DNA from 2 places in the Polaromonas vacuolata genome. Region 2 is predicted to be linked to the other one. Evidence: predicted binding sites of a transcription regulator. Region 2 holds the regulator's gene; the other holds the start of a gene.
The links. Region 2 encodes NrdR, which represses ribonucleotide reductase genes. Its sites were predicted from a motif close to CACNANATNTNGTG; they were not measured.
Positions count from the first base shown of each region.

Region 1 (5,736 bases), 1.8 Mb from region 2:
GCACATCAAAGAAATGCCGGCGCGCATAGTCCAAGGCAGCTAATGCAATATCCACCGGTTTTTGATCCGGGCTACTCGGGAACCACTCGGCACCGGCTTGAGCGGTGACGGTTTTAAGCTGCTCGATAGCGGCCGGGCGGTAAACGTCGCCTGAGACGGTCAGCACTTTTTTCTTGCGCTTTTCAATCAGGTATTTGGCCAGCTTGGCGGTAGTGGTGGTTTTACCTGCGCCTTGTAGGCCGGCCATCAAAATCACGGCCGGTGGTTGGGCGGCGAGATTGATGTCACTAACGCCCTCGCCCATGGTGGCGGCGAGTTCACGGCTGACGATGGAGACCAAGGCTTGGCCGGGTGAGAGCGAGCCCATGACTTCTTGGCCGAGGGCTTTTTCTTTAACGCGGTTAATAAAGTCGCGCACCACGGGCAGTGCGACGTCGGCCTCTAACAATGCCATGCGAACTTCGCGCAGCATATCTTGGACATTGGTTTCGGTAATGCGGGCTTGGCCGCGCATTTCCTTGACTAGGCGTGTGAGTTTGTCGGTAAGGGCTGATGCCATGGCGGGAGCTCCACAAGCTGGGAGAAATTTAAGAAGTCGAAGATACCCGGCAAGCGCCGGACATGAGGGGCTGTTAGCAGTCAAATGAATTGAAAAGCTACAGCTAAGGCTAAACTGTAGTCATGATTTTAGCTTTGAGTTCCGGGTGGGGTCTTGCAGCAGCCGCAGGTGCTGTTGCAAGCTATAGCGTGCTCGCCTTATCGGCCAGCCGTTTGAGTCCGCGCACCCTGCGCGGCGTATTGTTTGCCGCATGGCTACTGCATGGTTTGGTACTGACCACTGGCCTGATCGCGGAACCACTTCGCTTTGGCTTTGCACCCGCACTCTCGATGACAGTGTGGTTGGTACTCAGCATTTATGCGGTCGAGAGCCAGCTGTTGCCTCAGCTTGGCACGCACTGGGCGTTGGCCAGTTTGGGCGCATTGGCAGTCGCGTTGACAGTGGTCTTTCCGGGTAGTTTTTACCACCGCATAGCCTCGCCTTGGCTGCCGCTGCACTGGGCGTTGGGCATTGCCTCTTACGGGCTGTTTGCTGTAGCAGTAGTGCACGGCTGGCTGACAACGCGCACCGAGCGCGCCATGCGTCTGGCCACTTCTTGCGACACTGGCGTGCCGCTGTTAACGCTAGAGCGTCTGACTTTTCGCTTTGTTCAGGCCGGTTTTGTGCTGCTCACAGCAACGCTGCTAGTGGGTTGGCTATTTGCCGAGCAGCTCTATGGACTGGGCCAGGTTTGGAGTTGGAGTCACAAAACCATTTTTTCAGTCTTAGCCTGGCTAACTTTTGCCGGTCTTTTGGTTGGAAGAGCGCGTCTAGGCTGGCGCGGCCAGAAAGCGGTTCGCCTGCTGTATTTAGGTTCAGGTCTGCTGCTGCTGGGCTATGTCGGTTCGCGCTTTGTGCTTGAGGTCATACTCCACCGCTTATGAAATATCTGCTCCTCTTTATTTTGGTTCTCTGCGTGATCGGCTGGTGGCGCAACCTTGCGCGAGGCGACAGCCAGAGCAACGAAGCCACCAAGCGCACAGCGCAACCACGCCAAACCGCCCTACCGCCTACCCAAATCGTCGCCTGCCGGGTCTGTGACCTGCACTTGCCGCGCCGTGAAGCACTGGTCGGGCCAGCCGGGCTGTACTGCTGCGAAGCACACCGAAAAATAGGCACGTAAAAAAGGCACGTCAACGTGGCACCAGGCCAAAACAAATCCGGCAACCCGTATGCTTGAATCCCAACCTAAAAGCACTGGCCTGTGGTCCCACGGCTGGTACCAGCACGCCAGAGTGCTGGCTTCACCCAATTTCGGTCCACGCCCAGAGGCGGCACACATCGATTTAGTCGTGATCCACTCCATCAGCTTACCGCCTGGCGAGTTTGGTAACGGCCAAGTGCAGCAATTGTTTACCAATCAGCTTGACTGGGATGCTCACCCGTATTTTCAAAGTATTCGCGGGTTGCAGGTGTCGGCGCATTTTTTCATTACCCGACTAGGTCATCTGTGGCAGTTCGTGAGCTGCGACGACCGCGCTTGGCATGCCGGCTCATCCGAGTACCGCGGCCGCAGCGATTGCAACAACGACTCAATTGGCATTGAACTCGAAGGTTTGGAGGGCGACCGCTTCGAACCCGCTCAATATGAAACCCTCAGCAGCTTATGCAGCTCAGTGCTGACGCATTACCCAATAGCTCACATTGCCGGCCACGAACATATTGCACCGGGCCGCAAATTCGATCCTGGTGCGGGCTTTGACTGGACGCTGCTGCAACACAGCCTAAGCGCGTCAAAAGAGTACTTCCCCACAGTTGGTGACGACGCCTGAAATGAACGTTGAATCTAGCAATATGGTGACGTTGTAAAAATTATTTCTCAAGCATTTAAAGCGCAGAAATTCGGGCCTATCCAAAAGTATTTTTTTTAAATAAGCCAAGCACCAAGCTGGGCACGTGATGCAGCCTAAAAACCGGCGCTAAGCCGCATCAATCCTATATTTTTTCAACCAAAAGCCGGCCTAGCAAGGGCTTGCAGACAACCTCGGTTTAGCAAAGCACTGGTTGCTCGCAAGTGCATCAATTGAGGTTTTAAAAAAGATCTCATTTCGTGTGAAAATACATCTCAAGACACTACCGGTAGTGCTTGAAATCAAAATTAACACTAGGTATAGTGTCTACATATCTTGCTACGTTAGATGTAAATTCAGTCTTTCGAGCCCAGACAAAGACCCCCGCCATAGCGCCCCAGAGAGATTTAAAAAGTCAGCTACGCCGATTTGACAGTCATTTCGTGCGCCTGGTGCGGGTAAATTGAGATTTTAAGTCAGACAAACTTTTTTCCGTAACGACCGAAAAAATCAGCCGCAAAAGTAGCTAAAACCTCAGCCAATAAGCCAAGAAAAAGCCCATGCAAAACACCCTCAATACCGTCAGCGCGGCCAGCGCTGGCAATGCCCTTCATTCACCCTCGACCCATCAAGGACAGGCCCAAGCCAGTCTATTTAGCGACTACCAAATTCTGCGCCGCAACGGCGCTGTCGTGCCGTTTGCGCCCAGCAAGATTGCGGTTGCCGTGATGAAGGCCTTTCTCGCCGTTCATGGCACGCAAGGTGCCGCCTCAGCGAGCATTCGCGAGACCGTTGATGAGTTGACCCAAACTGTGGTGCGCGCACTGATGCGCTCGCGCCCGGGAGGCGGCACCTTCCATATTGAAGACGTGCAAGACCAGGTCGAACTAGGCCTGATGCGCGGTGGCCACCACGAAATCGCCAGAGCTTATGTGCTGTACCGCGAAAAACGCACGCAAGAACGTACTCAGGAACGCGCCCGCACCCCACAAGCGGCCGCCGTACCCCTGTTGCATGTGACGGACAAGGGTCAGCGCGTGGCGCTAGACATCCGCAATCTACAGGCTTTGATCGAAGCTTCTTGCGCCAACCTTGGCGCCGGTGTGGTGGCTGCACCGATTGTTTCTGAGACCATGCGCAATCTGTACGACGGCGTGCCAATAGACGAGGTCTACAAAGCTGCGATTCTCGCGGCCCGCACGCTGATAGAAAAAGATCCGGACTACACCTACGCCACTGCGCGTTTGCTGATGCACACCATTCGCCGCGAAGTGTTGGGTGAAGAAGTCGATCACGCCCACATGCAAACGCGCTACGCCGCCTACTTTCCAGAGTTCATCGCCAAGGGCGTAGCTAACGAGTTGCTGGACGAAAAACTCGCCAGCTTTGACTTAGCTCGACTCGGCGCAGCGCTCAAGCCAGAGCGCGATTTGCAATTTGACTACCTCGGCCTGCAGACATTGTTTGACCGTTACTTTCTGCACGTGCGCAAGCTACGCATAGAGCTGCCGCAGGCATTTTTCATGCGCGTCGCCATGGGCTTATCTCTCAACGAGAGCGACCGTGAAGCGCGCGCCATTGAGTTCTACGAGTTGCTCTCCTCGTTTGATTTCATGTCCAGCACGCCAACCCTATTTAATTCTGGGACTCGCCGCGCACAGCTTTCTTCATGCTACCTAACCACAGTGGCAGACGACTTAGGCGGCATCTACGACGCCATCAAAGAAAATGCATTGCTGTCTAAATTTGCTGGCGGCTTGGGCAACGACTGGACACCCGTGCGCGCACTGGGTGCCCACATCAAGGGAACCAATGGCGAGTCCCAAGGCGTTGTGCCATTCCTGAAAGTTGTCAATGACACGGCCGTGGCCGTCAATCAAGGCGGCAAGCGCAAGGGCGCGGTGTGTGCCTATCTTGAGACGTGGCACTTAGACATCGAAGAATTCCTCGAGTTGCGCAAAAACACGGGCGACGATCGTCGCCGCACGCACGACATGAATACAGCCAACTGGATTCCAGACTTGTTCATGCGCCGGGTGATGGAAAAAGGCAGCTGGACGCTGTTCTCGCCAAACGACACGCCCGACTTGCACGACAAATATGGCCGTGAATTCGAAGCCATCTACACCGCTTATGAAGAGCGCGCCGAACGCGGCGAGCTCAAGCCTTCACGCAAACTGCAAGCCACAGACATGTGGCGCAAGATGCTGTCGATGTTGTTTGAAACGGGTCATCCTTGGATTACTTTTAAAGACGTTTGCAACATTCGCTCGCCGCAGCAACACGTGGGCGTGGTTCACTCCTCAAACCTGTGCACAGAAATCACACTCAACACCAGCGAGACTGAAACCGCTGTGTGTAATTTGGGCTCAATCAACTTGGTCCAGCATTTGATGGACGGCCCCGACGGTCAGCGCATGCTCGATAGCAAGAAGCTGCAAAAAACCATCACCACGGCCATGCGCATGTTGGATAACGTTATCGACATCAACTACTACGCAGTTAAAAAAGCGCGTGACTCCAACATGTTGCACCGCCCTGTGGGCTTGGGCCTAATGGGCTTTCAAGACTGCTTGTACGAGTTGCGTGTGCCCTACGCCTCGCAAGCGGCGGTGGACTTTGCCGACACATCCATGGAAGCCATTTGCTACCACGCCTACTGGGCGTCGACCGAATTAGCAAAAGAACGCGGCAAATACCAAACCTACGAAGGCTCGCTGTGGGACAAGGGCATCTTGCCTTACGACACCATGGACATGTTGGCCAAAGAGCGCGGCGGCTATGTAGAAGTTGACCGCAGCATGACGCTTGACTGGGATGCACTGCGTGCAAAAATTGCCCGCGACGGCATGCGCAATTCCAACTGCGTAGCGATCGCACCAACTGCTACCATTTCCAACATCATCGGCGTGGATGCTTGTATTGAGCCTTGCTTTGGCAACCTCTCAGTCAAGTCCAATCTGTCTGGTGAATTCACCGTCATCAACGGCTACTTGGTGCGTGACCTCAAACGCTTAGGTTTGTGGGACGACGTGATGGTGGTTGACCTGAAACACTTCGACGGATCACTGCGCCCGATAGACCGCGTACCACCAGAAATTAAAGCTTTGTATGCCACTGCGTTTGAAGTCGAAACCTCTTGGATAGTCGAGGCTGCAGCAAGGCGCCAAAAGTGGATTGACCAAGCGCAATCACTGAACATTTATATGGCTGGCGCATCCGGCAAAAAGCTCGACGAGACCTACAAACTGGCTTGGTTGCGCGGCTTGAAAACGACTTACTATCTGCGCACCATGAGCGCTACCCACGCCGAAAAATCCACTGTTCAAGCCGGCAAGATGAACGCCG
Region 1 is NZ_CP051461.1:3,013,442-3,019,177, forward strand. It holds gene ffh (signal recognition particle protein) at 1-559, opposite strand, end outside; gene HC248_RS13750 (cytochrome C assembly family protein) at 682-1,482, shown strand; gene HC248_RS13755 (PP0621 family protein) at 1,479-1,721, shown strand; gene ampD (1,6-anhydro-N-acetylmuramyl-L-alanine amidase AmpD) at 1,771-2,370, shown strand; gene HC248_RS13765 (ribonucleoside-diphosphate reductase subunit alpha) at 2,949-5,736, shown strand, end outside.
Region 1: HC248_RS13765 (ribonucleoside-diphosphate reductase subunit alpha) is a predicted target of NrdR. The motif match lies at 2,701-2,714, and genes of this name have one in related genera.

Region 2 (5,736 bases):
CGTGCATTGATACGGAAATAGTTGTTTTGGCCAAGCCGAAAGTACTCGATCAAATACTCACTCTGACGAGATACGCCGATAATTTTTGGTCTACCCGTGTAGGTGCCAAAGGGCACGCCACCGCTGAAGTTGCAGTTCTCGGCTAAGCGCGCAGGTTTGCTGCCCAGGTTGTCGTTCCATTGGCCACCCTTCGAGGCTGGCCACCAAGGTTCTGAGAGTTCTGTGTTGCTTGCGCTGGCTAATTTGTAGTCACTGCTTTCGTAGCGCGCAGGATTTATGGCACATTGGCCTTGCGAACAATTGGCGTTGAACTGAGCAATACTTTCGCTGATCGGCCGTGCATCGCCTCTGGCGCAATAGGCACCGGGGCGGATCGCACCATTGGTGAGTAAAAGGTCAAATTCTCCGTCCCTGAGCGCCGCTTCTGCTGCCTCATGTGCGACTTGTGCATCGAGCTGCTGTCTGGCTAAGCGCTCACTCAGACTGACGCTGTTTGCGCTCCAAAGCGCCATGACCGTCATAGCCAACATAAAAAGCAATACGACAACTAATGCCGCGCCGTGCTGGCCCGTCAGCCTAGCCCATGACTTAGCTGATTTTTGGCCTGCGGTAGTGGGTTTGAACGCCTGCATGGACTGCTTTGCTTTAGTGAATAAGCGTTTGCGTGAGGTTGTTGCGCAACGCAAAAATCTTGCGGTAAACGCGGCGTATAAAGTTGTCCTTAGTTGTGACGCGCATGCCTTTGCAGTCGATATAAGTCGATACAGCGTTAGGGCTGGAGGTCAGTTTTGTTGGGCTTAATCCGCGCGCTAGCAGGCACACTTCTACGGATGACACGCGCGACCAGGCATTTCTCGTTTGCGCGTCTATTTCTAAATTGGCCAGCACGTCCATCTGACTGGCGCTGTAGAAAGCAGTTGCTTGCCGGGTTTCTGGGTCTGCGAAAACGCCGTAACGGAACTGCAAATCTTCTATGCCGTTGATTGCCGGCATGTAAGCGCTGGCGCGGTTACCGCTGCAGGCCAGGCTTGCAGTCTTGATGCTTTGGCCATCTTGGTTAAAAGTGACTGGGTTAAGGGTAAATCGGGCCGATACCCATAATGGCGTCTTGGCCGTGCGACCCAAATTGTTGCTTGAGTAGGTCGCAGCGCTGGCGTTGTTGTCCAATCTGTCGATGTTTTCTGCACTCAGACCTACATTGCCGCCGGCGCAATCCATGCGTTGGCCGATTTTTGACCCCATGGCGTCGTTGGTAAAGTAGTTAACCACCAGCGTGTCAGCGGTGATGCTGCTCGACGGGTGTGCGACGCAACCTTCGCCCTGAAAGCGCATGGCGGAGCAGCCGAATACACCGCTGTCAAAGGCTACGGGTGCACCCGCCACCACATTTGTATAGACGTCTACTTGTAGCCGTTCGCGCCCAGTATCCAATGCCCGAATGGCGGGATAAAAGCCAGCGTTAACCAGAACGCGTCCAATCATGTCTAACGCGAATTGACCGCTTTCGTCCACGCTTTGTTGTTCAGCCAAGGCGCGTCTGGTGTTTGAACTGTCTAAATAGAGGTTGGCTGCCGCAATCACAAGCGCTAAGTTGATGACCAGTGCAATCATTAATTCGATGAGGGAAAAGCCGCGCTCTTTTTTTGCGAAAGGGCGGACTTGCTCCGTCATGGCAGCAGCAGTGTGGTGTGGCAGCGCACGCCCTTAGGCACTTGGGCAGTACCGGGGCAGCAGTTTTGAAGACTGGCGTTAGATAGGCCGAGTTTGTCGCAGCTGTCGCTGTCGCGTAGTTGTTCGGTTTCGCGCTTAAGGTCTGATCGGGTGCGGTGCTGTTTGTCAAACCACATCAGAGTTAGCTTGATACCGTCTTGAGAGTTGCCAGAAATTTGCGCTGATCCGCCGGGTATTTCTTCACGCAGTTTGACGCGCCAACTGGCTACATCGCAAACTGACCTTTGCTGCGCACCTAAGTCCGAAGCGTTGCAAAACTTAGGCACTGCGACTGGCACTAAGGCCTGATTGGCCCAGCTGCTCACCAGATGAAATGCTGATGCGTTAGCGCTTTGTTCTTTTTTGGGTACTTGTGACAAATTGCTGCGCATGCGGTCAGAAAAATCCGCTGTTAGAAATGCCAGTTTGGCGCGCGAGGTGGCGCTTACCTGCTGACCTATAGATTGCGCTTGCAGCGCTGCCATGCCCAAGGTTGCAATACTCATGATGACTAGGCTGACAAGAACTTCTATTAATGAGCTTCCAGAGCAAGATTGCGGTGCATTAGCGCGGTCGGGCTTCATAGCTTTGTATTGACGTTATGACTGACGTTATTGCTGGCGTTAGTCTCAATTCTGGTGCGCCCCATGACGTCTACGTAAATGATGCTCGACATAGGGTCTTGGCTGCGTTCGGTGTCGGTAAGCCGCAGTTGACCGGTTTCACCTAAGCTCATACCGCCTTGCGGGCCAAAGCTAAAACTGGTTTTGTTGTTGACGCTGCGCAATGTGTAGCGCTTATCGCTCGCTTGTCTGACCGAGATGATGTAGCCGGGGCTGGCCGGATCGGAGTTGCTCACTGTAGTGCAATTTGGATTGAGAAAAACTATCCAACCCATCTGCCAATCATCTGGCCCATAACCGTCTGCGCCTGAAGCGTTGCACTGAGGTGCGGCTGTGCTTGTGCTGCTGGACTTACAGACGCTGGCGCAACTATTACGGTTAACTGCTTCGGCACGCGCCTTGTGCATAGCGCCTATGAAGTCGTGGCTTAGTGACTGCATATTGCTACGCCTGAAAAACTCGCCCAGAGCCGGTGCTGTCAGCGCGGCGAGGATTGCGGTAAGGCTAATAGTTACTAGCAATTCAGTGAGGCTTAGGCCTGACAGCGCTTGGTGAGCGGGACTAAATGGCTTGTGTGGGCTAGGTACATCTGTACCTAAGGTGCTTGCTGCTGTTGCAGCGATGGCAATTCGCTCTGGCAGAGCCTGATTACTGCGTGGCTCGACTGCAGCGGTCGAATAATGCATGGCGCAATTTTAGGTAGGCCTATCGACTTGATGCCAGCCCACTTATCAGCTTTATTCTGCCGTTCATCCTCCGCAGCGTACGCTCTCTACATTTCGACTTTTAACGATTGACCTCATCCACCATGACTCGAAAATCATCTATGTCTTCAAAGCTTCGGTAGACGCTGGCAAAACGGATGTAGGCGACTTTGTCTAGCCTTTTGAGCTCGTGCATAACCAGCTCACCTAAGTGCGGGGATGCAACTTCCCGCAGGCCTAGGCTGAGTAGCTTTTCCTCTATGTGTTCGACGGCGGCGTCAATTTGTTCGACGCTGACCGGGCGTTTTCGCAGAGCCAACTTCATCGAGTCCAAAATCTTGCCGCGCTTGTACTCTATGCGCCGGCCATCTTTTTTGACTATTGTGGGAAAAGTGACGTCAGCGCGCTCGTAGGTAGTAAAGCGTTTTTCACAGCTGCCGCACTGGCGGCGTCGGCGTATGAAGTCAGCATCTTCTGAGACCCGGGTCTCGACTACCTGGGTCTCAAGATGTCCGCAAAACGGGCATTTCATAACCGCTAGTCCTAGGCTTGTTGCAGCATGAGAAAAAGCAAGCGTATGCCCTGTTTTCTTAGCTGTAAACCGGAAAGCGAGTGGTCAGCGCATGCACTTTTGCACGCACTGCTGCCAAATTAGCCTCGTCACGCGGGTTGTCGAGCACGTCGGCAATCAGCATGGCGGTTTGGCGCGCTTCTTCGTCTTTGAACCCGCGAGTCGTCATAGCGGGTGTGCCTATGCGCACACCGCTGGTGACCATTGGCTTTTCTGGATCGTTAGGAATGGCGTTCTTATTGATAGTCATGTGAGCACTGCCCAGTACGGCTTCAGCTTCTTTGCCAGTGATGCCTTTGGCGCGTAAATCAACCAGCATGACATGGCTCTCAGTACGGCCGCTGACTATGCGCAGACCGCGCTCAATCAAGGTGTTGGCAATGATGTCGGCGTTACGCAGCACTTGCTTTTGGTAGACCTTGAACTCAGGCGCCATCGCTTCTTTAAAGGCAATCGCTTTGGCTGCGATCACATGCATTAATGGGCCACCTTGCAGACCAGGGAAGATGGCGCTGTTAATGGCTTTTTCATGTTCGGCCTTCATCAAAATGATGCCGCCGCGTGGGCCGCGCAGGCTTTTGTGAGTGGTTGAGGTCACGACGTCTGCAAACGGAACTGGGTTGGGATAAACACCCGCCACGACAAGGCCTGAGTAATGCGCAATATCGACCATGAAAATAGCGCCAACGTCTTTGGCGACTTTGGCAAAACGTTCAAAGTCAATCTTTAAGCTGTAAGCGGACGCACCAGCAATAATGAGCTTGGGCTTGGTCTCATGGGCTTTGCGCTCCATGGCGTCGTAGTCAATTTCTTCTTTGTCGTTCAGACCGTAGCTGACGGCGTTAAACCACTTGCCGCTGATATTGAGCGACATACCGTGAGTCAAGTGACCGCCTTCAGCCAAACTCATACCTAATATGGTGTCACCTGGTTTTAGAAAAGCCAGAAAAACTGCTTCGTTAGCCGATGCACCGCAATGCGGTTGTACGTTGGCGGCTTCGGCGCCAAACAGTGTTTTGATGCGGTCGATAGCGAGTTGTTCGGCAATGTCAACATGCTCGCAGCCACCGTAGTAGCGGCGGCCGGGATAGCCTTCTGCGTATTTGTTGGTTAGCTGTGAGCCTTGTGCGGCCATCACTGCTGGTGAGGCATAGTTTTCGCTAGCAATCAGCTCAATATGCTGCTCTTGGCGTTTGTTTTCGGCCTGTATGGCGGCAAAGATTTCAGGATCGGTTTGTTCAATGAGAATGTCGCGGTGATACATGGCAGTCCTTTGGAAAGACGTGGTCCCTGTGCATTAATCAATGCTAGAAGGGCTGCCCAGGCGAACGGCTGATCACTTTAATGTGCCAAAACAGCCATTAAAGCGGTGCGCTTCCCAGTGGTGTCCCACCTTAACTTAACAGCTTTTGCTGCCAAGCCTATCGCCAGTTGCGCACCTATTAAGTGTAGCGCAGAGGAGAAGGCTGTCGCCTTGCCCGGGCTTTACCAGAAAGTGGATAAGGCGGCTACTTTTTCAGAAGCGTTGTCACTGCCTGGGCGACGCTCTGAGGCTGGCAATGACGCTGGAATTGGACGTGATTGACCATTGTTGATGTTGGGCGAGGATGGGCTAAGTCCGGCGACAACAGCTAATAAACGAGCGTGCTCTGCCATGACTTTACTGGTGTAGCCACCGTCGCTATCAAGATTTGCAGCGCCTACGTAGTACTTCAGACCGCCCTCAATAGAGCCAGCACGGGTGATGCACTCTTGCAGCACTTTTACGCCAACGCGTAAATTGGTAACTGGATCAAATGCGGCCAGACGGCCACCGAAGTTTTCATATTTGTCATGATGGATTTTTGTCATCACCTGCATCAGTCCCTGAGCGCCAACAGGACTTTGCGCAAAAGGATTGAAACCAGACTCTATCGCCATAATGGCGAGAATCAAGGTTGGGTCAAGTTTGGCTTGTTGGCCAATCTCGAAAGCGGTTGCAACCAAAACGCTCAACGGCTCCGGTGCCACGCTATATTTTCTGCCCAACCAAAAAGCCAGCGCGGCTTGTTGTTTCGGTAAATCTTTTGGATTTGCCGCAGTTGCGCGATCAATCGCTTCTGGCTCAGTAAAACCAACAATCACTTCC
Region 2 is NZ_CP051461.1:1,192,722-1,198,457, forward strand. It holds gene HC248_RS05560 (pilus assembly PilX family protein) at 1-632, opposite strand, end outside; gene HC248_RS05565 (PilW family protein) at 646-1,671, opposite strand; gene pilV (type IV pilus modification protein PilV) at 1,668-2,294, opposite strand; gene HC248_RS05575 (GspH/FimT family pseudopilin) at 2,291-3,019, opposite strand; gene nrdR (transcriptional regulator NrdR) at 3,120-3,569, opposite strand; gene glyA (serine hydroxymethyltransferase) at 3,628-4,872, opposite strand; ZMP/ZTP riboswitch at 4,920-5,053, opposite strand; gene HC248_RS05590 (lytic transglycosylase domain-containing protein) at 5,094-5,736, opposite strand, start outside.